Regions from separate parts of the Cupriavidus sp. BIC8F genome, predicted to be linked through region 3. Evidence: predicted binding sites of a transcription regulator. Region 3 holds the regulator's gene; each other region holds the start of a gene.

Region 1 (6,857 bases), on a different contig from region 3:
GGCCTATCCCGACCACCCGATCCGCTGGATCGTGCCGTTCCCGGCGGGCGGTGCCATGGACAATATCGCGCGCACGCTGGGCGAAGACATGTCGCGCACGCTGGGCCAGGCCATCGTGGTCGAGAACCGGCCGGGCGCCGGCGGCAATATCGGCGCCGAACTGGTGGCGCGCGCGCCCGCCGACGGCTACACACTGATCATCGTCGCCAACGGCATGGCCGTGAACCCGGCGCTGTACGGCCGGCTGAGCTACGACCCGGTCAAGGACTTTGCGCCGGTGTCACTGCTGGCGGTGGTGCCCAACGTGCTGGTGGCCAGCAAGGCGCGGCGCCAGGAAAGCACCGTCAAGGATGTGGTGGCGCACGCCAAGGCGGCGCCGGGCAAGTACACCTATGCCTCCGCGGGCAACGGCACCTCGATCCACCTGGCGGGCGAGCTGTTCACCTCGATGGCCGGCGTCGACATGCTGCATATCCCCTACAAGGGCAGCGGCCCCGCCATGACGGACCTGCTGGGCGGGCAGGTCGACTACATGTTCGACAGCATCACCTCGGCCAGGCCGCATATCGAATCGGGCAAGCTGACGGCGATCGCGGTCACCACCAGCAAGCGCTCCAGCGCGCTGCCCAATGTGCCGACGGTGGCCGAAGCCGGCCTGCCGGGCTATGAACTGTCGCCGTGGTTCGCCGCCTTCGTGCCGGCGAAGACGCCGCAGCCGGTCATCGACACGCTCAACCGCGCCATGCTCGAGGCGCTGCGCAAGCCTGCGGTGCAGAAGCGGCTGGCGCTGATCGGCGCCGAGCCGATCGGCAGTTCGCCGGCGGTGCTGCGCGAGCACCTGGCGAAGGAAACCGAGAAGTGGGGTGTGCTGATCCGCCAGCGGGGTATCCGGGCGGATTGAGCGGCCCGGACCAACGCGGTTCATAGGGGGCTCCCCCGGAAATGCTCCGGGGGAATGTCTTTACCCAGCCCCCCGTCTCCCTGGCACATAATGTGCGTAAGATGCCAGCCGAAAGGCACACTCGAGCGGATCACCCGCCGGCACTGAGGGGAGACAATGAGCAGTTCAACCGACAAGTTCTCGGCCACCATGCGCGATGGCCTGGCCGATCTTGCCCGCCGCCTGCGCTTTGCCATGGAGGAGGGCGCGATCTGGCTGGACGAGCAGCGCATGATCCTGATCCATACCGCCGCCCTGGGCGCCCTGCGCAAGGAACTGGTGGACACCCTGGGCATGGAGCGCGCGCGCGGCCTGTTCACCCGCATGGGCTTCCATTCGGGCATGCGCGATGCGGAGGTCGCGCGCAAGCTGCGCGCCGGCCACAGCGACTTCGGCCAGCTGGAGATCGGGCCCTGCCTGCATACCATCGAGGGGGTGGTGCGGGTCACGCCGGTCAAGGTCGACATCGACATCGCCGCCGGCATCTATGATGGCGAATTCCTGTGGGAAGACTCCTTCGAGGGCGACGTCCACCGCCAGCTGTTCGGCATCGTCGACGAGCCAGCCTGCTGGATGCAGATCGGCTACGCCACTGGCTATACCTCGGCGTTGATGGGGCGCACCATCCTGTACCGCGAGGTGGAGTGCATCGCCTGCGGGCACCCGCACTGCCGCATCATCGGCAAGCCGGTGGAGGCCTGGGAAGACGGCGCACAGGCGCTGGCGCTGTACCAGCCCGATCCCGTGATCGAGACCATCATCGCCCTGCAGAGCGAGGTCGAGCACCTGCGCGCGCTGCAGGGCACCCCGGCCACGCCGGCCGACCTGGTCGGCACCTCGCCAGGCTTTCGCGCCGCCTGGAGCCTGCTGCAGCGCGCCGCGGCCAGCAACGTGACCGTGCTGCTGCTGGGCGAGACCGGCGTGGGCAAGGAGCGTTTCGCGCAGGCGCTGCACAGCGTGAGCGGGCGCGCCGACAAGCCCTTCATTGCCGTGAACTGCGCGGCGATTCCCGATGAGCTGATCGAGTCCGAGCTGTTCGGCGTGGAAAAGGGCGCCTTCACCGGCGCCAGCCAGTCGCGCCCCGGGCGCTTCGAGCGTGCGCACGGCGGCACCCTGTTCCTGGACGAGCTGGGCGAACTCTCAGCCTCGGCCCAGTCCAAGCTGCTGCGCGTGCTGCAGGAAGGCGAGGTCGAGCGCGTAGGCGGCACCGGCACGCGCAAGGTGGACGTGCGGCTGGTGGCCGCCACCAATGTCGACCTGGCCGAAGCCGTGAAGCGGGGCACTTTCCGCAAGGACCTGTACTACCGCCTAAATGTCTACCCGGTCACGATCCCGCCGCTGCGCGAGCGCCTGGACGACATCCGGCCGCTGGCCGAGCGCTTCGTGGCCCGCTACGGCGCGCGCCACGGCAAGCGCATCGTCGGCATCACCGACCGCGCGCTGGCCGAGCTGCGCCACTATGACTGGCCCGGCAATGTGCGCGAACTGGAGAATGTGATCGAGCGCGGCGTGATCCTGGCCAGCCAGGGCGGCCAGATCACCGCCGACCACCTGTTCCTGCCGGGCACCGTGGCACCGGTGGTGGATACCGCGCCGCGGCTGGGGGCGGGCGGCACCTTGCCAGACCTGCGCGAAGCCGCGGTCCATGCGCTCCTGGACCAGATGTCAGAGCAGCAGCTGGCGCTGGGCGACGTCGAGACCGTGCTGATGGAGGCGGCGATGCAGCGGGCCGACGGCAATATGAGTCAGGCGGCGCGGTTGCTGGGCATTACGCGGCCGCAGCTGGCGTATCGGTGGAAGATCCGCGGCACGCGCGGGGGTAACGGCCACGGCAACGGTAACTGAGGCCGTTGCCTCGCCTCAAGTGCTGAGGGTTTGCTCCCTCCCCCGCTTGCGGGAGAGGGGCAGGGGGTGAGGGCAGGCGGTGGCATACCGCAGGCCCTCACTTCGTGGACAAGCCGGCCCTCTCCCCAACCCTCTCCCGCAAGCGGGAGAGGGAGCGCGCCGATGGCCATCAACCATCGATCTCGTCTGCCACGCGCCTCGAATCCTCGCTTCGTCCCCACTTGATCATTTGATGCAGCCCCTCCGGGCCGCGCATCGGCCCGAAGTTGCCCGATGCTGCACCGCGTCAGCCATTTTTCCCTGTCAGATTAAGTCTTCTCTCCTATGTTGCCCACGCACGCTGCTGCGCCGCAGGGCAATCCCATCCGCATCGGCTCGCTCCCCGCTAACGCCCGCCCGGCGCGGCTTTTGATCATTTGATCAAGGCTTGCGGACAGCTTCATCAATTCATCGACAGGTTTCGGGCGGACCCTTCCGGGTTAACGCGCACGCTGGCCACCGCCAATTCCCCGCAACCCTTGTCCCACAACGCTTCGCGCTCGCTGGCACGGTCTTCGCAGTAAGGCCTGCGTCCAGCCAACGCAAAGGAGCGCGCCATGAACACGCCGTCGGTTCCCCTGTTCGAAGCCACGCCGCGCTATGTGCGGGTCGAGGGCCGCACCCCCGAAGGGTTTGTGCAGTTCGCCTTCAGCGTGGCCGACCCCGAGCTCAACGTCGAACTGATCATGCCGGAGCCGATGTTCGAAGCCTTCTGCTGCGTCAACCGCGTGCGCTTCCTGCCCCCGCTGGAAGCCGCGTCGCAGCCGCAAGCCGACGACTGAGGCCGCAGCCACCGCATCACAAAGAGAGAAGGGATACAGGAGACCAAGCGATGCAAGTCGATATCAAGACCCAGCAGATTCAGCCGCTGCGCCAGACCTACGGCCATGTCGCGCGCCGCTTCGGCGACAAGCCGGCGTCGCGCTACCAGGAGGCGACCTACGACGTGCAGTCGGAGGTGAACTTCCACTACCGCCCCACCTGGGATCCCGGCTTCGAGCTGTATGACAAGCGCCGCACGGCGATCGTGATGCAGGACTGGTACGCGCTGAAGGACCCGCGCCAGTTCTACTACGGCGCCTACGTTACCGCGCGCGGGCGCCAGCAGGATGCAACGGAGAAGAGCTTTGCCTTTGTCGAGAAGCGCGGGCTGCTGCAGGCGCTGCCAGCCGAATGGCAGGAACGTCTGGCCACCGGCCTGCTGCCGCTGCGCCATGTGGAGTGGGGCGCCAACATGAATAACTTCTACTGCGCCGACTATGGCTGGGGCACGGCCATCACGCAGGCCTGCACCTATTGCGCGATGGATCGCCTGGGTATCGCCCAATACCTGTCGCGCATCGGCATGCTGCTGGACGGCAATACTGGCGTGGCGCTGGAGCGGGCCAGGGTGGCCTGGCTGGAGAGCGCCGCGTGGCAGCCGCTGCGCCGCTTTGTCGAGCACACCTTTGTCACCGAGGACTGGTTCGAGACCTTCGTCGCCCAGAACCTGGTGCTCGACGGGCTGCTCTACCCGCTGGTCTACCAGCATGCCGACGCGGTGATCGCGCGCGCCTGCGGCACCGGGCTGGCGGTGCTGACCGAATTCATGAACGACTGGCGCGACGAACACGCACGCTGGGTCGATGCCGTGATCCAGGGCGCCGCGGCCGAGTCCGACGCCAACCGCGTGCTGCTGTCTGGCTGGGCGCGCGCCGCCTGCGCGGAGGTGGCGCAGGCGCTGGTGCCGGTGGCCGATGCGCTCACCGGCGAGGACGGCGCGCAGATGGTGGCGCTGTGCCGCGAGCAGTTCGAAGTCCGCCTGGGCAAGCTCGGCCTGGCTGCCTGATCCGCCCACAACGAACCCCACGGAGACACGCCATGTCAGCCACCGCTGCCAACGTCTACATCGCGCTGCAGAACAACGACGACACCCGACCCATCATCGACGCCATCACCGAGGCCAACCCGCATGCGGTGGTGTCGCAGTTTCCCGCCATGGTCAAGATCGACGCCCCCGGCCACCTGACCATCGTGCGCGAACTGGTGGCCGGCAAGCTCGGCCGCGGCTGGGACCTGCAGGAGATCCACCTGAACCTGATCTCGCTGTGCGGAAACATCGACGAAGACGAAGACGCCTTCACGCTGCGCTGGAACGCCTGACACCGCGGCGGCATAGAGAACATCACGGAGACATCATGGACGCACGCAAGAAGCTCAACCTGCGCGAGAAGTACGCCTCGATGACGCGGGACCTGGCCTGGGAAACGACCTACGAGCCGATGGACAAGGTCTTCCCGTTCGACAAGTACGAGGGCATCCGCATCCACGACTGGGACAAATGGGAAGACCCGTTCCGCATGACCATGGATGCCTACTGGAAATACCAGTCGGAGAAGGAGCGCAAGCTGTACGCGATCATCGACTCGTTCGTGCAGAACAACGGCCACCTGAACGTATCCGATCCGCGCTACCTGAACGCGCTGCGGCTGTTCCTGACCGGCGTGACGCCGCTGGAATACGCCGCCCACCGCGGCTACGCGCACCTGGGCCGGCATTTCCGCGGCGCCGGCGCGCGCGTGGCGGCGCAGATGCAGTCGGTCGACGAACTGCGCCACGCCCAGACCCAGCTGCACACGCTGTCGGTCTACAACAAGTATTTCCACGGCTTTGGCGAATGGCGCCATATGCACGACCGGGTCTGGTACCTGTCGGTGCCCAAGTCCTACTTCGAGGACGCGATGAGCGCGGGGCCGTTCGAGTTCATCACCGCGATCTCGTTCTCGTTCGAGTATGTGCTGACCAACCTGCTGTTCATGCCGTTCATGTCGGGCGCCGCCTACAACGGCGACATGGCCACGGTGACCTTCGGCTTCTCCGCACAGTCCGACGAGTCGCGCCACATGACGCTGGGCCTGGAAGTGGTCAAGTTCCTGTGCGAGCAGGACCCCGGCAATATCCCGATCCTGCAGAAGTGGCTGGACAAGTGGTTCTGGCGCGGCTTCCGCCTGCTCACGCTGGTCGGCATGATGATGGACTACATGCTGCCCAAGCGCGTGATGTCGTGGGCCGAGGCCTGGGAGATGTACTTCGAGCAGGCGGGCGGGGCGCTGTTCAAGGACCTGGAGCGCTACGGCCTGCGCATGCCCAAGTACCACGAAGTGGCCACCAAGACCAAGGACCGCATCACGCACGAGGCCTGGGCCACCTTCTACAACTACGCGGGGGCGGCCGGCTTCCATACCTGGGTGCCCAAGGCCGACGAGATGGCTTGGCTGGCCGAGAAGTACCCGCAGACCTTTGAGCGCTACTACAAGCCGCGCCTGGACCACTGGCAGGAGCGCCAGCAGGCCGGCGACCGCTTCTACAACGCCACGCTGCCGATGCTGTGCCAGACCTGCCAGATCCCGATGGTGTTCTCGGAGCCGGACGACCCGACCCAGACCTGCTACCGCGAAAGCAGCTATCACGGCATGAAGTTCCATTTCTGCTCGGACGGCTGCAAAGACATCTTCGACGACGAGCCCGCCAAGTACGCGCAGGCCTGGCTGCCGGTGCACCAGATCTACCAGGGCAACTGCGGCGGCGCCACGCTGGAGGACGTGCTCAAGTGGTACCGGCTGAACCCGGGCGCTGACAACCTGGACTTCGAGGGCTCGCAGGACCAGCGTAACTGGAACGAGTGGAAGGGCATCGGGCCTGCCGCCGACGCCGCTTAAGGCGGCCCCATCAAAAGACAAGGAGACAACCATGCCCGTCGTATCCATCGGCGACTACGCCTTCGAGGCGGCCGACCGCGAGGCCGTGTTCCACGGCAACCGCCTGCTCTATATCGGCTGGGACGGCCACCTGCTGTTCTGCGCCCCGCATTGCTTCCCGTTCCCGCCGTCGATGCCGCTGCGCGACGTGGTGGACAAGGTGCTGCCCGGCGTCTACGGCTACCACCCCGACTTTGCCCGCATCGATTGGGGCCAGGTGCAGTGGCTGCGCGGCGGCCAGCCCTGGCAGCCGGAACTGGACCGCTCGCTGGAAGAGAACGGCCTGGGCCACAAGG
Region 2 (6,857 bases), on a different contig from region 3:
CCAGCTGGTGGCCGACCACCCCGCGCTGCGCGACGACATCCTGGAGTTCCGCCGCGTGCTGGAGGGCGCGACCGCGTATTTTGCGGCGCTGCGCGCGGATGCCGCTGACGTCAAGCGGATCCGCGCCCTGATGGCCGAGCTGGAACGCGCGCGCGCCGCCGACGACAAGCAGGCAGAGGCCGATGCCGACGCGCAGCTGCATGACGCCATCGCCCAGGCCTCGCACAACACCATGTTCCTGCACCTGCATACCAGCGTGATCGGCATGCTGCGCGAGCACATCACCATCAACGGCACCGGCCTGCGCGAACAGGACGACGGCGCCTCAGACCTGCTGTTGCTGCAGCACCGCACGCTGTGCGATGCGATTTGCGCGCGCCGCCCGGAAGAGGCGCGCACCGCCATGCAGACCCATATCGACTTCGTGCGCAGCCGGGTGGAGCAGGACGGCGCCTGAACCGGCATTGGTCCTACCACCGCTGCGGCGAGCCGGCTGCGGCACTCAGACCAGCCCGGCGCCGGCCAGCTCCCGCTTCAGGTAGGCATAGAAGATCGGCCCGGCGATCACGCCCGGGATGCCGAACAGCGTTTCCATCAGCAGCATCACCGTCAGCAGTTCCCACGCCGCGGCCTGGATGCGCGCACCGATGATGCGCGCGTTCAGGAAGTACTCCAGCTTGTGGATCACCACCAGGAACACCAGCGACGCCACCGCGATCGGCAGCGACACCGACAGCGAGGCCACCACGATGGCGGTGTTGGAAATCAGGTTGCCCAGCACCGGCAGCAGCCCGGCCACGAAGGTGATCACCAGCAGCGTCTTGGTCAGCGGCAGGTGCACGCCAAAGAGCGGCAGCACCAGCAGCAGGTAGATCGCCGTCAGCACGGTGTTGATGGTGGAGATCTGGATCTGCGCGAAGATGAACTGCGAGAACGCCTGCTGCAGCGTGCGTGCACGCGCCACCAGCGCCGCGGCCAGTGGCCGGCGGTTGGGCCGCGCCACCGCGCGGTACAGCGCCACCATCGCGCCGATCACCAGCCCGATCAGGATATGCACCAGCGTGCGCAGCACCTCGGCACCCAGCTTCTGCGCCATCGCGGCATGCTCGCGCAGCGTCTCGATCAGCGTGTTGGCCAGCTCGTCCACGCCCTTGGGCAGCGCATCGCTGAGCCACGGCGGCATCTGCTCGCGCGAGCGGTCGATGATGTCCGCCACATGGTTGAGCAGCCCGTCCAGGGTATTGCCCTCGCCACTGACAAAGCGCACCAGCAGCCAGCCCGCCAGCGTCAGCGCCAGCAGGATCAGCGCCGACAGGATGGCCACGGCCAGGGCGTCGTGGCGCTGGTGCAGGCGCTTCAGGCGCGGCGCCAGCACGTCCACCAGCGAATACAGCAGCAGCCCGGACAGCAATGCCGCCACCAGGTTGGCGTGGAGCACGGTCCAGAGCGCCAGGGCGGTCAGCAGGTAGGCGACGGTGCCGACGCTGTACCACGCGGCCGGCAGCAGGCGCGGGGTGGTGGTCGGGTCGGGGTCTTTCATCGGGGTCTCCGGCATGCAATTTGCTCAAATTTATTCTGAATTCTCGCTGATCCAGATGTTGTTCCTGAGTCAGGCCGTGTGCGCTGACGCGATGTTGGCATCACGGCACACGCAAAGGCTGTCTATATTAGGGGGAATCGTGCCCGGCAAGGCGCCTGGCGCCCCGCCGTCATCGTTTTCCCCAAAGCCCAGGAACGGAACGTATGGCCTACACCCACACCATCGGCACCCACCGCCACGCCTTTGCCGACCTGCGCACGCTGCTGGCCCGGGCCAGCCCGGCGCGCTCCGGCGACGCGCTGGCGGGCGTTGCCGCGGCCAGCGAGCAGGAGCGGATGGCCGCACGGCTGGCGCTGGCGGAGGTGCCGCTCAAGCAGTTCCTGACCGAGGCGCTGGTGCCGTATGAGGACGACGAGGTCACGCGCCTGATCCTGGACCGGCACGATGGCGCGGCCTTTGCCGCCATTGGCGCCAGCACCGTGGGCGACCTGCGCAACTGGCTGCTGCTGCATGAAACCGACAGCGCCACGCTGGCGCGGGTGGCGCCGGGCATCACCCCGGAGATGGCCGCCGCGGTCAGCAAGCTGATGCGCAACCAGGACCTGGTGGCGGTGGCGCGCAAGTGCCAGGTGGTCACGCGCTTTCGCAGCACGGTGGGGCTGCCGGGCCGGCTCTCGGTGCGGCTGCAGCCCAACCACCCGACCGACGATCCCAAGGGCATTGCCGCGTCGATCATCGACGGGCTGCTCTATGGCTGCGGCGATGCCACCATCGGCGTCAACCCGGCCTCGGACAACCTGGGCGCCATCGTCTCGCTGCTGCGCATGATCGATGAGCTGCGCCGCCGCTTCGACATTCCCACGCAATCCTGCGTGCTGACCCATGTCACCAACACGCTGCGCGCGATCGGGCAGGGCGCGCCGGTGGACCTGGTGTTCCAGTCGGTGGCCGGCAGCGAGCGCGCCAACGCGGCCTTCGGCATCAGCCTGTCGCTGCTGGCCGAGGCGCACGACGCCGCGCAGGCGCTGGCGCGCGGCACCGTTGGCGACAACCTGATGTACTTCGAGACCGGGCAGGGCAGCGCGCTGTCGGCCAATGCGCACCATGGCGTCGACCAGCAGACCATGGAGGCGCGCGCCTACGCGGTGGCGCGCGCGTTCTCGCCGCTGCTGGTCAATACGGTGGTGGGCTTTATCGGTCCCGAATACCTGTACGACGGCAAGCAGATCATCCGCGCCGGGCTGGAAGACCACTTCTGCGGCAAGCTGATGGGCGTGCCGATGGGCTGCGACGTCTGCTACACCAACCATGCCGAGGCCGACCAGGACGACATGGACACGCTGCTGACGCTGTTCGGCGTGGCCGGCATCAATTTCATCATGGGCGTGCCCGGCGCCGACGACATCATGCTGAACTACCAGAGCACCTCGTTCCACGATGCGCTGTACCTGCGCGAGGTGCTGGGGCTGCGCCCCGCGCCGGAGTTCGAGGCCTGGCTGCAGCGCATGGGCATTGCCGATGCCAGCGGCAGGCTGCTCGAGCCCGCCGAGCGCCAGCCGCTGCTGCAGATGGCCCACAGCCTGTAAGGTGCAGCCGATGACGGCCAGACGCCCGCCTCCCGCCGATCCTGCATACGCCGTTCCGCAAGCCGATGCCGACCCCTGGCAACGCCTGCGCCAGTTCACGCGCGCGCGCGTGGCGCTGGGCCGTACCGGCCACAGCCAGACCACCGATGCGGTGCTGGCCTTCGGGCTGGCCCATGCGCAGGCGCGCGATGCGGTGCACCTGCCGCTGGACGTGGGCGCGGTCACCGCGGCGCTGGATGCGGCGGGGGTACAGAACCTCGCCGTGCACAGCGCGGCGCCGGACCGCGCGCACTACCTGCGGCGCCCCGACCTGGGCCGGCGCCTGGACGATGCCAGCCGCGCGCGGCTGGCCGCGGCACGGCCGGGCGCGGCGCCCGATGTGGTGTTCGTGGTTGCCGACGGCCTGTCCGCGCTGGCCACGCTGACGCACGCGCTGCCGTTGCTCGATGCCACCCGCGCGCGCTTGCCGCCGACATGGCGCATCGGCCCGGTGGTGGTGGCCGAGCAGTCGCGCGTGGCGCTCGGCGACGAGATCGGCGAGCTGCTTGGCGCGCGCCAGGTGGTGATGCTGATCGGCGAACGGCCGGGGCTGAGCTCGCCCGACAGCCTTGGCATCTACCTGACCCATGCGCCGCGCACGGGCCGCACCGATGCCGAGCGCAACTGCATCTCCAACGTGCGCCCCGAAGGCCTGCCGTATGCGCAGGCCGCCGACCGGCTGGCCTTCCTGCTGCGCGGCGCGGCGGCATTGGGCCGCTCGGGCGTGGACCTGAAGGACGACAGCGTGCCGGCGTTGCCTGAAGGCTGAAGCGTCTGCATCACCCGCCCGCCAGCATGCAAAACGGCCACCGCGCGGGCTCGCAACCCGCGTGGTGGCCGTTCAGTGGCCAATAAAAAGCGCCGCTTACATCATGCGGCGCGAAAACTGCCCGTGCCCAGCGTCCGACATCAGCTGCGAGAACTGCTCGCCGCTCATGTGCACCAGTTCCTGGTGGTCGCCGCCTTCGAAATACACGTCGGGCTGCGCCATCAGGCTGTCGTCCACATAGGTCTGCATGCCGTAGGCCATTGCCACCGGCGGGATCGCGCCGAGGTCGCAATCCTTGAAGATCTCGCGGATCTCGTCCTCATGCGCCAGCACCAGGTTGCGCCCGGTCTGTTCGCAGATGGCGGCCATGTGCAGATGATGGCTTGAAGGAATCACGGCGGCGACATAGCCGCGGTCATCCTCCAGCAACAGCGTCTTGGCCAGCCGGTCCCCGGGAACATGCGCGGCCTCGGCAGTGGCCATGCTGCTGAGGGTGTAGGGGTGGCGGATGATGTCGTACTGGGTGTTCTTGCTGCTCAGGCAGCTTGCAAGCGTGCTAGCCAGGGCCATGGTAGCTCCTCAGGTGCGGATGCGCCGACGATTATCCTTGTGCTCCTACTATAGTCCGTGGCGCCGCTGCTGAAGGCGCGGCCACACTGCCTGCAGCTCGGTCTTCAGGAAGTTCAGCAGGTAGCGCGTGGCCAGCGTCTGGTAGCGGTTGGGCATGGTCAGCATGTAGAGCTTGCTGCCGAACACGCTGATGCGGTAGTCGCACAGCAGCGGCACCAGTGCGCCGCTTTCCAGTTCGGCGCCGATTGCATAGATCGGGAGAATGCCGATCCCCAGGCCTGCCAGCACCGATTCCTTCAGGAAGGCAAAGTTTTCCGAGGTCAGCGTCGGTTCGAGCACCACCTGTTCGCGGGATTCTTTCGCGTCATGGCCTTCATCGCCATCCAGTCGCGTGCCCGATGCCTTGAGCTTCTGGCCCACCGGCGAGGCGCAGACCATCGCATGTCCTTGCAGCCCGGTGAGTGCCTTCGGCGCGGGATGCGCGGCGAGATACCCCGGCGACGCGCACACGATCCAGTCGACTTCGCCGATCTCCGTGGCGACCACCGAATCGGGCGGGGTGGAGATAATGCGCAGCGCCACGTCCACGTCCTCGGACACCAGGTTATGCACGCGGTTGTCGAACATGACGTCAAGCGTGATGTCGGGATAGCGCTGCTTGAACAGCACCAGCAGCGGCGACAGCAGCGTATGCCCCAGCCCTGTGGGCACCGAGAGCCGCACATGGCCCTGCAAGCTCTTGCCCATATTGCTGATCAGCGCATTGGCGGCCGCCACTTCGCCCAGGATGTTGCGGCCGTGCTCGTACAGGCCGGCGCCGACCGGGGTCGGCTCGACATGGCGCGTGGTCCGGCGCAGCAGCTGCACGCCCAGCTCTTCTTCGAGCGCCTTGAGCCGGTAGCTCACATTGGCGCGCGTCATCTTGAGCTTGCGCGCGGCCGCGCTCAGGTTGCCCGCATCGACGATGTCGACGAACAGGCGCAGGGCGTTCAGGTCCATGGGGTGATCAATGAAAGACGGGGGCGATTGCCGCCCCCGTATATTGCCATGCTCGTGGCGGCGTCCCGCAGCATTGCACCGCGGGGTGCGCATCAATGCTCGTGATGCAGGTACTTGGCCTGGCGCGGCAGGCGCAGGCTGACGAAGAAGGCAATCACCATCATCGCCGTCACGTACCAGTAGAACGCGGTCTCGTGACCGAGCGTCTTCATGCCCAGCGCCACGTATTCGGCCGAGCCGCCGAAGATCGCGTTGGCGATGGCATAGGCCAGGCCCACGCCGAGCGCGCGCACCTCGGGCGGGAACATCTCGGCCTTCACGATGCCGCTGATCGAGGTGTAGAAGCTGACGATGGCCAGCGCCACGGCAATCAGCACGAAGGCGAGTTCAGGGCTGCTGACCGTGCCCAGCGCCGTCAGGACCGGCACCGTGCAGAGCGCACCGAGCGCGCCGAACAGCAGCATGTTGGTGCGCCGGCCGATGCGGTCGGACAGCGCGCCGAACACCGGCTGCATGCACATGTACAGGAACAGGCATCCCGTCATCACATAGCTGGCGGTCTTGATTGACATGCCGGCGGTGTTGACCAGGTACTTCTGCATATACGTGGTGAAGGTGTAGAAGATCAGCGAGCCGCCCGCGGTATAGCCCAGCACCGTGAAGAAGGCGGCCTTGTGGTTGCGGAACAGCGCGGCCACGCTGCCGGCTTCCTTGCTGCCGCGGGTGGCCGCCGACGAGGTCTCGTGCAGCGTGCGGCGCAGGAACAGCGCCACCACCGCGGTGACCGCGCCGACCACGAACGGGATGCGCCAGCCCCAGGCCTTCAGTTCGGCCTCGTCCAGCAATTGCTGCAGGATCACCACCACCAGCACCGCCAGCAACTGGCCGCCGATTAGCGTCACATACTGGAACGACGAGAAGAAGCCGCGCCGGCCGCGCAGCGCCACCTCGCTCATATAGGTGGCGGTGGTGCCGTATTCGCCGCCGACCGACAGGCCCTGGATCAGGCGCGCGAGCAGCAGCAGCGCCGGCGCCCAGTTGCCGATGCTGTCATAGGTGGGCAGGCAGGCGATCAGCAGCGAGCCCGCGCACATCATGATCACCGAGATCAGCATCGAGTTCTTGCGGCCGTGGCGGTCGGCGATGGTGCCAAACAGCCAGCCGCCGATGGGCCGCATCAGGAAGCCGGCGGCAAACACGCCGGCGGTGTTCAGCAGTTGCGCGGTGGGATCGGACTTGGGGAAGAACGACGGCGCGAAGTAGATCGCGCAGAAGGCGTAGACGTAGAAGTCGAACCATTCGACCAGGTTGCCCGACGAGGCGGCGACGATGGCGTAGATGCGCTTGCGCACCT
Region 3 (6,857 bases):
TGGCAGGCATGGCCGGCGTTGCCGGAGCCGTGGCCGCTGGCTTGGCTGGCGTGGCGGGGGTTGCCGGCGTGGCGGTGGTCTGTGCAAAAGCGCTGGCGGCGATCATCGGGGTGACCAGCGCGCACATCGCGATCAGTTTCTTCATGCTTGCTCTCCTGGCTGTGGAAAACTTCATGGCCGCGCGCCATTGCCGGCGTTGCAGCTTCCGTAACGGGCGCGATGCCCATTACAGCACAAAACGGAGCATGCCTGAAGAACGTTGACGTTCTGCGTCAACGCCGTTGTAAGCAAATGAAAACGCTGGCGCTCAGCTCAGAGCAGGCGGCCCTGGCCGCGCGAAACCGCATCGGCCTGCATCGCGGCGCGCTGCCGGTCCATGAAGTCGCGCAGCGTATCGATGCCGCGCAGGCGCAGGATGGTGTTGCGCACCGCGGCCTCGACCAGCACGGCCAGGTTGCGCCCGGCCGCCACCTGAATCTTGACCATGTGGATCGGCAGGCCCAGCACGTCCAGATATTGTGAATCGAGCGGCAGGCGCTCGAACTCGCCGTCGTTGCGGCGCACCAACTGCACCACCAGCTTGATCTTCATCTTCCGGCGCACCGCGGTCTCACCGAAGATGGTCTTGATGTCGAGCAGGCCCAGGCCGCGGACTTCAAGCAGGTTCTGCAGCAGCGGCGGGCAGCGGCCTTCGATGAAATCCGGCCCCAGGCGCACGAAGTCCACGGCATCATCGGCCACCAGCCCGTGGCCGCGCGAGATCAGTTCCAGGCCCAGTTCGCTCTTGCCCAGGCCCGATTCGCCCATGATCAGCACGCCCATGCCCAGGATGTCGAGGAATACCCCGTGCATGGTCACGCGCGGAGCGGAGATGCGCGACAGGTACAGGCGCAGGTGGTCGATCACCGCGGCCGACGACACCGGCGTGGTGAACAGCGGCGTGGACGAGCGCGTGCAGCGCAGTTCCAGGTCGGGCGGCGGCTCCATGCCGTCGGCGATCACCAGGAAGGGCGGCTCGAGCAGGATCAGCTCGCCCATCTGGCGCTTGCGGGTCTCGTCGTCCAGTCGCTGGTAATAAGTGATCTCGGGCTTGCCGAGCACCTGGATGCGGTTGGGGTGGATCAGGTTCAGGTGGCCCACCAGGTCGGCGGCGGAGGTGGCTTCGCGGGCGAACTCCACGTCGAAGGCGCGGTCCGCGCCTTCCAGGCCGGCCACCCACGAGAGTTTGATGTCGGCTGCGTTGTCGTCGAAGATGGACTGGGAAGTGACGCCGGTGAGTTCCATGCGGTATGACTGGTGGGGCGGTTTGCGAAGCGCCTGGCGCCTGCCCGGTCTGGTGCCGGCCCGCTTGGGGGATCAGGGGATCAGGGATGCCATGCAATCAGCAGCTGATGGACGGCATCGGGCGTGGGCAGCGTGGCCAGTCCTTCGCGCATGTCGCGGTCGGAAAGCAGTTGCGCGATTTCTGACAGGATTTCCAGGTGCTGCTGCGTAGCCTGTTCGGGCACCAGCAGGAAGATCAGCAGCGATACCGGCTTGCCATCCGGCGATTCGAACGGAATCGGCTCGGCCAGGCGCATGAAGGCGGCCAGCGGCTGCTTCAGGCCTTTGATGCGGCCGTGCGGGATCGCTACGCCGGCGCCCAGGCCGGTGGATCCCAGCGACTCGCGCGCGAACAGGTTGTCCGTCACGATGGCGCGCGCCACACCATGGTTGTTCTCGAAGAGGAGCCCGGCCTGCTCGAACACACGCTTCTTGCTGGTGACGCTGACGTCGAGGGTGATGTTGCCGGGTGGCAGCAATTTGGCCAAACGATTCATGGGCGATGCGCAGGATTTCAGTTAGCGGGCAGATCGTTCCGCCGGGCAGTGGGCTGGCTCCGGGCTGCCGTTGGCCTGGCCGGAGGCGTCCGGCCCATTATAGAGCAGCGACTACCCCCGTATTGTGCAGCGCAGCGGGGCAAGCCGGTGCAGAACGATACATGGTGATGCAATCATGCCTCCGGGCCGGGAGCCGGCGCACCGATGCGGGGCGCGGCCTGGATTCCCTCTCTTTGTATGGCGCAGCATACACCTTGGCGCAGCGCTTGCGAACACTCTTGCCCATTCGGGTGAAAAGCGTTGGCTCCGGCGCCACAGCCGGGCCGCACCGCCAGTGCTGGCGCGGCATCCCGGCGCCAGCCCGGAACGCAAGGGCGCAAAAAAGCCGCGCTTCGTTGCGCGGCTTGCCTGTTCAATCCTGATTCAGCAGCCCGCTGCGGGGCTGCCGGGCACGGTCATTGCTGCATTTGCGCTGCGGCCATCTGGTACTTGACCGCTTCGCGGTCGTGGCCTTGCACGCGATCCTTGTAGCGGATCACCTGACGGTCCAGCTTGTCGACGAGTGCGTCGATCGCTGCATATAGGTCTTCGTGATGCGCCTCGACAAAGATGTCCTTGCCCTTGAGATGTAGATTGATTTCCGCGTACTGACGCCGGTCCTTTTCCTTGTGGTTGTCGACAGAGAGCAGCACGCTAACGCCAATGACCTGATCGAAATGCCTGACGATTCGCTCCAGCTTCGTTTCCACGTACTCACGCAGAGGGGGCGTGATGTCCAGGTGGTGTCCACTGATCTTGAAGTTCATAGCGCTTCTCCTTCTGAAAGAGCCTCACCAGGCAGGCGGTGGGCTCGGCTACAAAGACTTGCGGAGATTGACTGCGGGGATCTTCAGGGCTTCGCGATACTTGGCAACAGTGCGGCGCGCAACAACAAAGCCTTGCTCACCCAGCAGTTCGGCAATGCGACTGTCGGAAAGGGGATTCCTCGGGTCTTCGGCTCCTATCAGTTGCTTGATCAAGGCGCGGATGGCCGTTGATGAAGCCGCGCCACCGGTTTCGGTGGACACGTGGCTGCCGAAGAAGTACTTCAGTTCGAAAGTACCCATCGGCGTTGCCATGTATTTATTGGTCGTCACCCGGGAGATGGTTGACTCGTGTAAACCCAGTGTATCGGCAATCTCCCGCAAAACCAAGGGGCGCATGGCGATTTCGCCGTGACTGAAAAAGTTCTTTTGACGCTCGACAATGGCCTGCGAGACACGCAGGATTGTGTCGAACCTTTGCTGGATGTTCTTGATCAGCCAGCGCGCCTCCTGCAGCTTCTGCTGCAGCCCGGCCGTGCCGGACTCACCCTTCGCGCCACGCAGGATTTGCGCATACATATCGTTGATGCGCAGCCTCGGCATCACATCCGGATTGAGCTGCGCGATCCAGCCGCCGCCGCTCTTGCGCACGAACACGTCCGGCACCACAAAGTCGGCCTCCGGGCGGCTGTACGCATGGCCGGGGTAGGGCGCCAGCGAGCGGATCAGTTCGTGAGCGGACTTCAGTGCCCCTTCATCGACCTGCAGCGCCTTCTTCAGCCGTGTGTAGTCGCGTACTGCGAGCAACTCCAGGTGGTTGGTGACGATGTCCAGCGCCAATTCGCGCTGCGGGTGCGTCAGGCGCCGCAACTGCAGGGCCAGGCACTCGGCGGCGTTGCGCGCACCCACGCCGGGCGGGTCGAAGCTCTGCAGCAGCGTGAGGATGGCGTGGACTTCGTCGATCTCGAATTCGAGTTCTTCCGGCAACTCCGTGCAGATCTCCTCAAGCGACGCGCTCAGGTAGCCATCGTCGTCGAGCGATTCGATCAGGAAGATGGCCAGGCCCTTGTCGCGCGCCGAGATCTTCAGCGGCGTGAGCTGCTCCATCAGGTACTCGCGCAGCGTGGGCTCGGCTTCGCGCAGCTGCATCGGCGTTTTTTCGTCCTCGTCGCCCTGGGGGCGGCGGGCAAAGTCGTCCAGGCTCCAGTCGCCGCTGCCATAGTCGTCGCCGTTGCCGCTGTCGCCATAGCTGTCGTCGTCACCCGCGCCGTCGGCGCGGGCCTCGCCATTGCCCTGGGGCTCTGCCGGGGCGGGCGCCGGTGCGCTCTGCAGGTTGACCGAGCCGTCCGCCGCCACGCGCAGCGGGCTTTCGATCCAGTCGTTCTCGCGCTCGAGCAGCGGGTTTTCCGTCAGCGCCTGTTCGACCTCTTGCTGCAGTTCCAGCGTGGAGAGCTGCAGCAGCCGGATCGACTGCTGCAGTTGCGGGGTCAGGGCCAGATGCTGGGAAAGACGGAGCTGTAGCGACGGTTTCATGCGACCTATTCTATGCGCATCTTTCCGTTGTTGGAACGGAAATTGCTATCGCTTTTGCGGTCCGATCGCCGCTGGCTGTGGGAGGGCCCACGCGCGCCCGCGAAGAGGCCTGCCGCTCGCGGGCAGGCCGCTAAATCACATGCGGAAGTTCTCGCCCAGGTAGACGCGCCGCACTGCGTCATTGGCGATGATTTCCTCGGGCTGGCCCGCGGCCAGCACCGTGCCTTCGCTGATGATGTAGGCATGGTCGCAGATGCCGAGCGTCTCGCGCACGTTGTGGTCGGTGATCAGCACGCCGATATTGCGTGCCTTGAGGAAGCTGACGATGCGCTGGATCTCGCCCACGGCGATCGGGTCCACACCGGCGAAGGGTTCGTCCAGCAGGATGAAGCGCGGCGACGACGCCAGCGCGCGCGCGATTTCCACGCGGCGGCGCTCGCCGCCCGACAGCGACAGCGCCGGGTTGTTGCGCAGGTGCGCGATCTGCAGGTCGTCGAGCAGCGAATCCAAACGGCGCTCGATCTCGGCCTTGGGCAGCGGCTTGCCGTTGTTCACCTGAAGCTCCAGCACCGCGCGGATGTTCTCTTCGACGTTGAGCTTGCGGAACACCGAGGCTTCCTGCGGCAGGTACGACAGCCCCATGCGCGCGCGCTCGTGGATCGGCAGGCCGCTGATGTGGTCGCCGTCGAGCACGATATCGCCTTCGTCCAGCGCCACCAGGCCCACGATCATGTAGAAGGACGTGGTCTTGCCCGCGCCGTTGGGCCCGAGCAGGCCGACCACCTCGCCGCTCTTCACGTCGAGCGAGACGTCCTTGACCACCGTGCGCGAGCCATAGCGCTTCTTCAGGTGGCGCACGACCAGCGTGCTGCCCCCGGGAAGGATGGAGGAGGCTTCGACGGAAGGCTTGTCGGCGATGGTTGCGGTATCGGTCATTGGCACAGTCTGGCGTTCAGGCGTCTCTGGCGCGGGCAGGCAAGCCGGCGCCAGGCGTCAGGGTTTGTTGGCAGGCGCAGGCGCCGGCTTCAGGTCCAGCGGCGAGCCGCCGTTGCCCGTGGCACCGGCCTTCTGGTCCTGGCGCGGCGACAGCACCGCGCGCACGCGGCCGGACGAATTGGCGGCCGCGGCGTCGCCACTGCCGCCGCCGGCGGCCGTGTAGAACTCCTTGCGGCTGTCGTAGGTCAGCACCGCGCCGCGGATTTCGTCGACCTGCTTGGCGCCCTGCAGGCGCGCCATGCGGGCATTGCCGATCAGCTTGGAGTACTCCTGCTTGCCGTCGTACTCGATGCGGTCGCCCCAGCCGTCGATGTATTCGTCGACGCCTTCACGCTTCTGCCGGATGTAGGCCTGCTTGCCCGGCTTGGCGGTGGCCACCGCGAACTGGTAGCCCTCGGGGTCGGTGCGCAGTTCGGCGGCGTCGGACTTCAGGATCATGGTGCCCTTGGTCAGCACCACGTTGCCGGTCAGCGTATAGATCTGCTTGACGTCGTCGTAGCTGGCGTTGTCCGCCTCCAGCACCATCGGCTTGTCGCGGTCCGCGCGCTCGGCCAGGGCGGGCTGGGCCAGCAGGCCGATGGCCATGGCCAGGGCGAGCAGGGCCGGGGCGGTGCGTCGACGGGACGATGTCGTCAGGGAAGCAGTCATGTTGGCAGGGGTTGCTTGAGGGCGTCTGGGTACGTTGGTGCGGGTTGGTGCGGACCGGCTGCGCATGCCGGCACTGCGTGCGCGGCCCCCGGGCCGGGGCTCAGGACCCCGGCGCGCGGCCCGGGGTCGGCCCGGTGATGATGGTGCCGCGTACATTGCCGAGCAATTGTACTTCGCGCGTGACGTTGTTGAAGATCAGGCCGTTGGCGGTCATCACCGACGGGCCGCGCGTCAGCTTGACCGGCTTGTCGGTCTTGACGATGTCGTCATTGACCCGCAGCTGGAAATAACTGGATGCGGCGGTCAGCTGCGGGTCCTTGGACACGTCCGCGCCCTGCTGGCGCATGACGAAGCCGTTGCCGTACAGGTCGATCACCGAGCCCTCGGCGTTCATGCGGCCCATATCGGCGCGGGCGGTGACCGGCGGGCGGTCCGGCTCGTACGCGCGCATGGCGGGCCGGGTCACCTCGTAGGTCTGGTCGTCCTCGAAATGGACCATGCGATCGCCGGTGAAGCGGATCTTGGTGCTGCCGTCCGGCGCCAGCTCGGTGGCCGAGAAGCGGTCCATGAAGTAATCAGGCTCATGCTTCTTGGTGTTTTGCGCGGCCAGGTCTTCCTTGGGGGAGTTGATCTGGACCAGCCAGAACGTGCTGCCCGCCACGAAGGCCATCAGCAGCAGCGGCAGCAGCCGCATGACGATGCCGCTGAGGGAGGCGAGGAGTGCCTGCATGGTGTCCTTGGCGTTGTGCCGGTTGTGCCGGGCCCGCGCCCGCTCAGATGACCTTGGCGCGGGTCAGGTCGTGGATATGCAGCGCGCCGGTCAGGCGGCCGTCGTCATCCACCACCAGCAGCTGGTTGATGCGGTTGGCTTCCATCACCTGCACCGCTTCGACGGCGAGCTGGTTCTCGTTGACCACGTGCGGGTTGCGGTGCATGACCTCGCCGATGGGCACGGTCTTCCAGTCGCGCGGGGTTTCCAGCAGGCGGCGCAGGTCGCCGTCGGTGAAGACGCCAATGGCGTGTCCGTCCGGGTCCACCACGGCGGTCATGGCCATGC

Evidence for each region. Region 3 encodes sigma-54, which starts transcription at its own class of promoters, with help from an activator protein. Its sites were predicted from a motif close to TGGCANGNAANCTGCTTT; they were not measured.
Region 1: the regulator sigma-54 is predicted to act here: its motif matches at 3,329-3,346, upstream of RS901_RS32670 (phenol hydroxylase subunit).
Region 2: the regulator sigma-54 is predicted to act here: its motif matches at 1,550-1,567, upstream of RS901_RS21025 (ethanolamine ammonia-lyase subunit EutB).

The regions. Positions count from the first base shown of each region.
Region 1 is NZ_CP136095.1:2,718,730-2,725,586, reverse strand. Features, by position in the region: gene RS901_RS32680 (tripartite tricarboxylate transporter substrate binding protein) at 1-901, shown strand, start outside; gene poxR (phenol degradation transcriptional regulator PoxR) at 1,058-2,785, shown strand; gene RS901_RS32670 (phenol hydroxylase subunit) at 3,382-3,606, shown strand; gene RS901_RS32665 (aromatic/alkene monooxygenase hydroxylase subunit beta) at 3,657-4,652, shown strand; gene RS901_RS32660 (MmoB/DmpM family protein) at 4,685-4,966, shown strand; gene RS901_RS32655 (aromatic/alkene/methane monooxygenase hydroxylase/oxygenase subunit alpha) at 5,002-6,522, shown strand; gene RS901_RS32650 (phenol hydroxylase subunit P4) at 6,554-6,857, shown strand, end outside.
Region 2 is NZ_CP136095.1:175,549-182,405, reverse strand. Features, by position in the region: gene RS901_RS21035 (FadR/GntR family transcriptional regulator) at 1-457, shown strand, start outside; gene RS901_RS21030 (hypothetical protein) at 503-1,540, opposite strand; gene RS901_RS21025 (ethanolamine ammonia-lyase subunit EutB) at 1,744-3,126, shown strand; gene eutC (ethanolamine ammonia-lyase subunit EutC) at 3,137-3,934, shown strand; gene RS901_RS21015 (aminoacyl-tRNA deacylase) at 4,031-4,504, opposite strand; gene RS901_RS21010 (LysR family transcriptional regulator) at 4,553-5,503, opposite strand; gene RS901_RS21005 (MFS family transporter) at 5,596-6,857, opposite strand, start outside.
Region 3 is NZ_CP136094.1:1,745,662-1,752,518, forward strand. Features, by position in the region: gene RS901_RS08215 (PsiF family protein) at 1-145, opposite strand, end outside; gene hprK (HPr(Ser) kinase/phosphatase) at 313-1,284, opposite strand; gene ptsN (PTS IIA-like nitrogen regulatory protein PtsN) at 1,365-1,820, opposite strand; gene hpf (ribosome hibernation-promoting factor, HPF/YfiA family) at 2,276-2,626, opposite strand; gene RS901_RS08235 (RNA polymerase factor sigma-54) at 2,675-4,156, opposite strand; gene lptB (LPS export ABC transporter ATP-binding protein) at 4,292-5,092, opposite strand; gene lptA (lipopolysaccharide transport periplasmic protein LptA) at 5,150-5,800, opposite strand; gene lptC (LPS export ABC transporter periplasmic protein LptC) at 5,901-6,530, opposite strand; gene RS901_RS08255 (KpsF/GutQ family sugar-phosphate isomerase) at 6,574-6,857, opposite strand, start outside.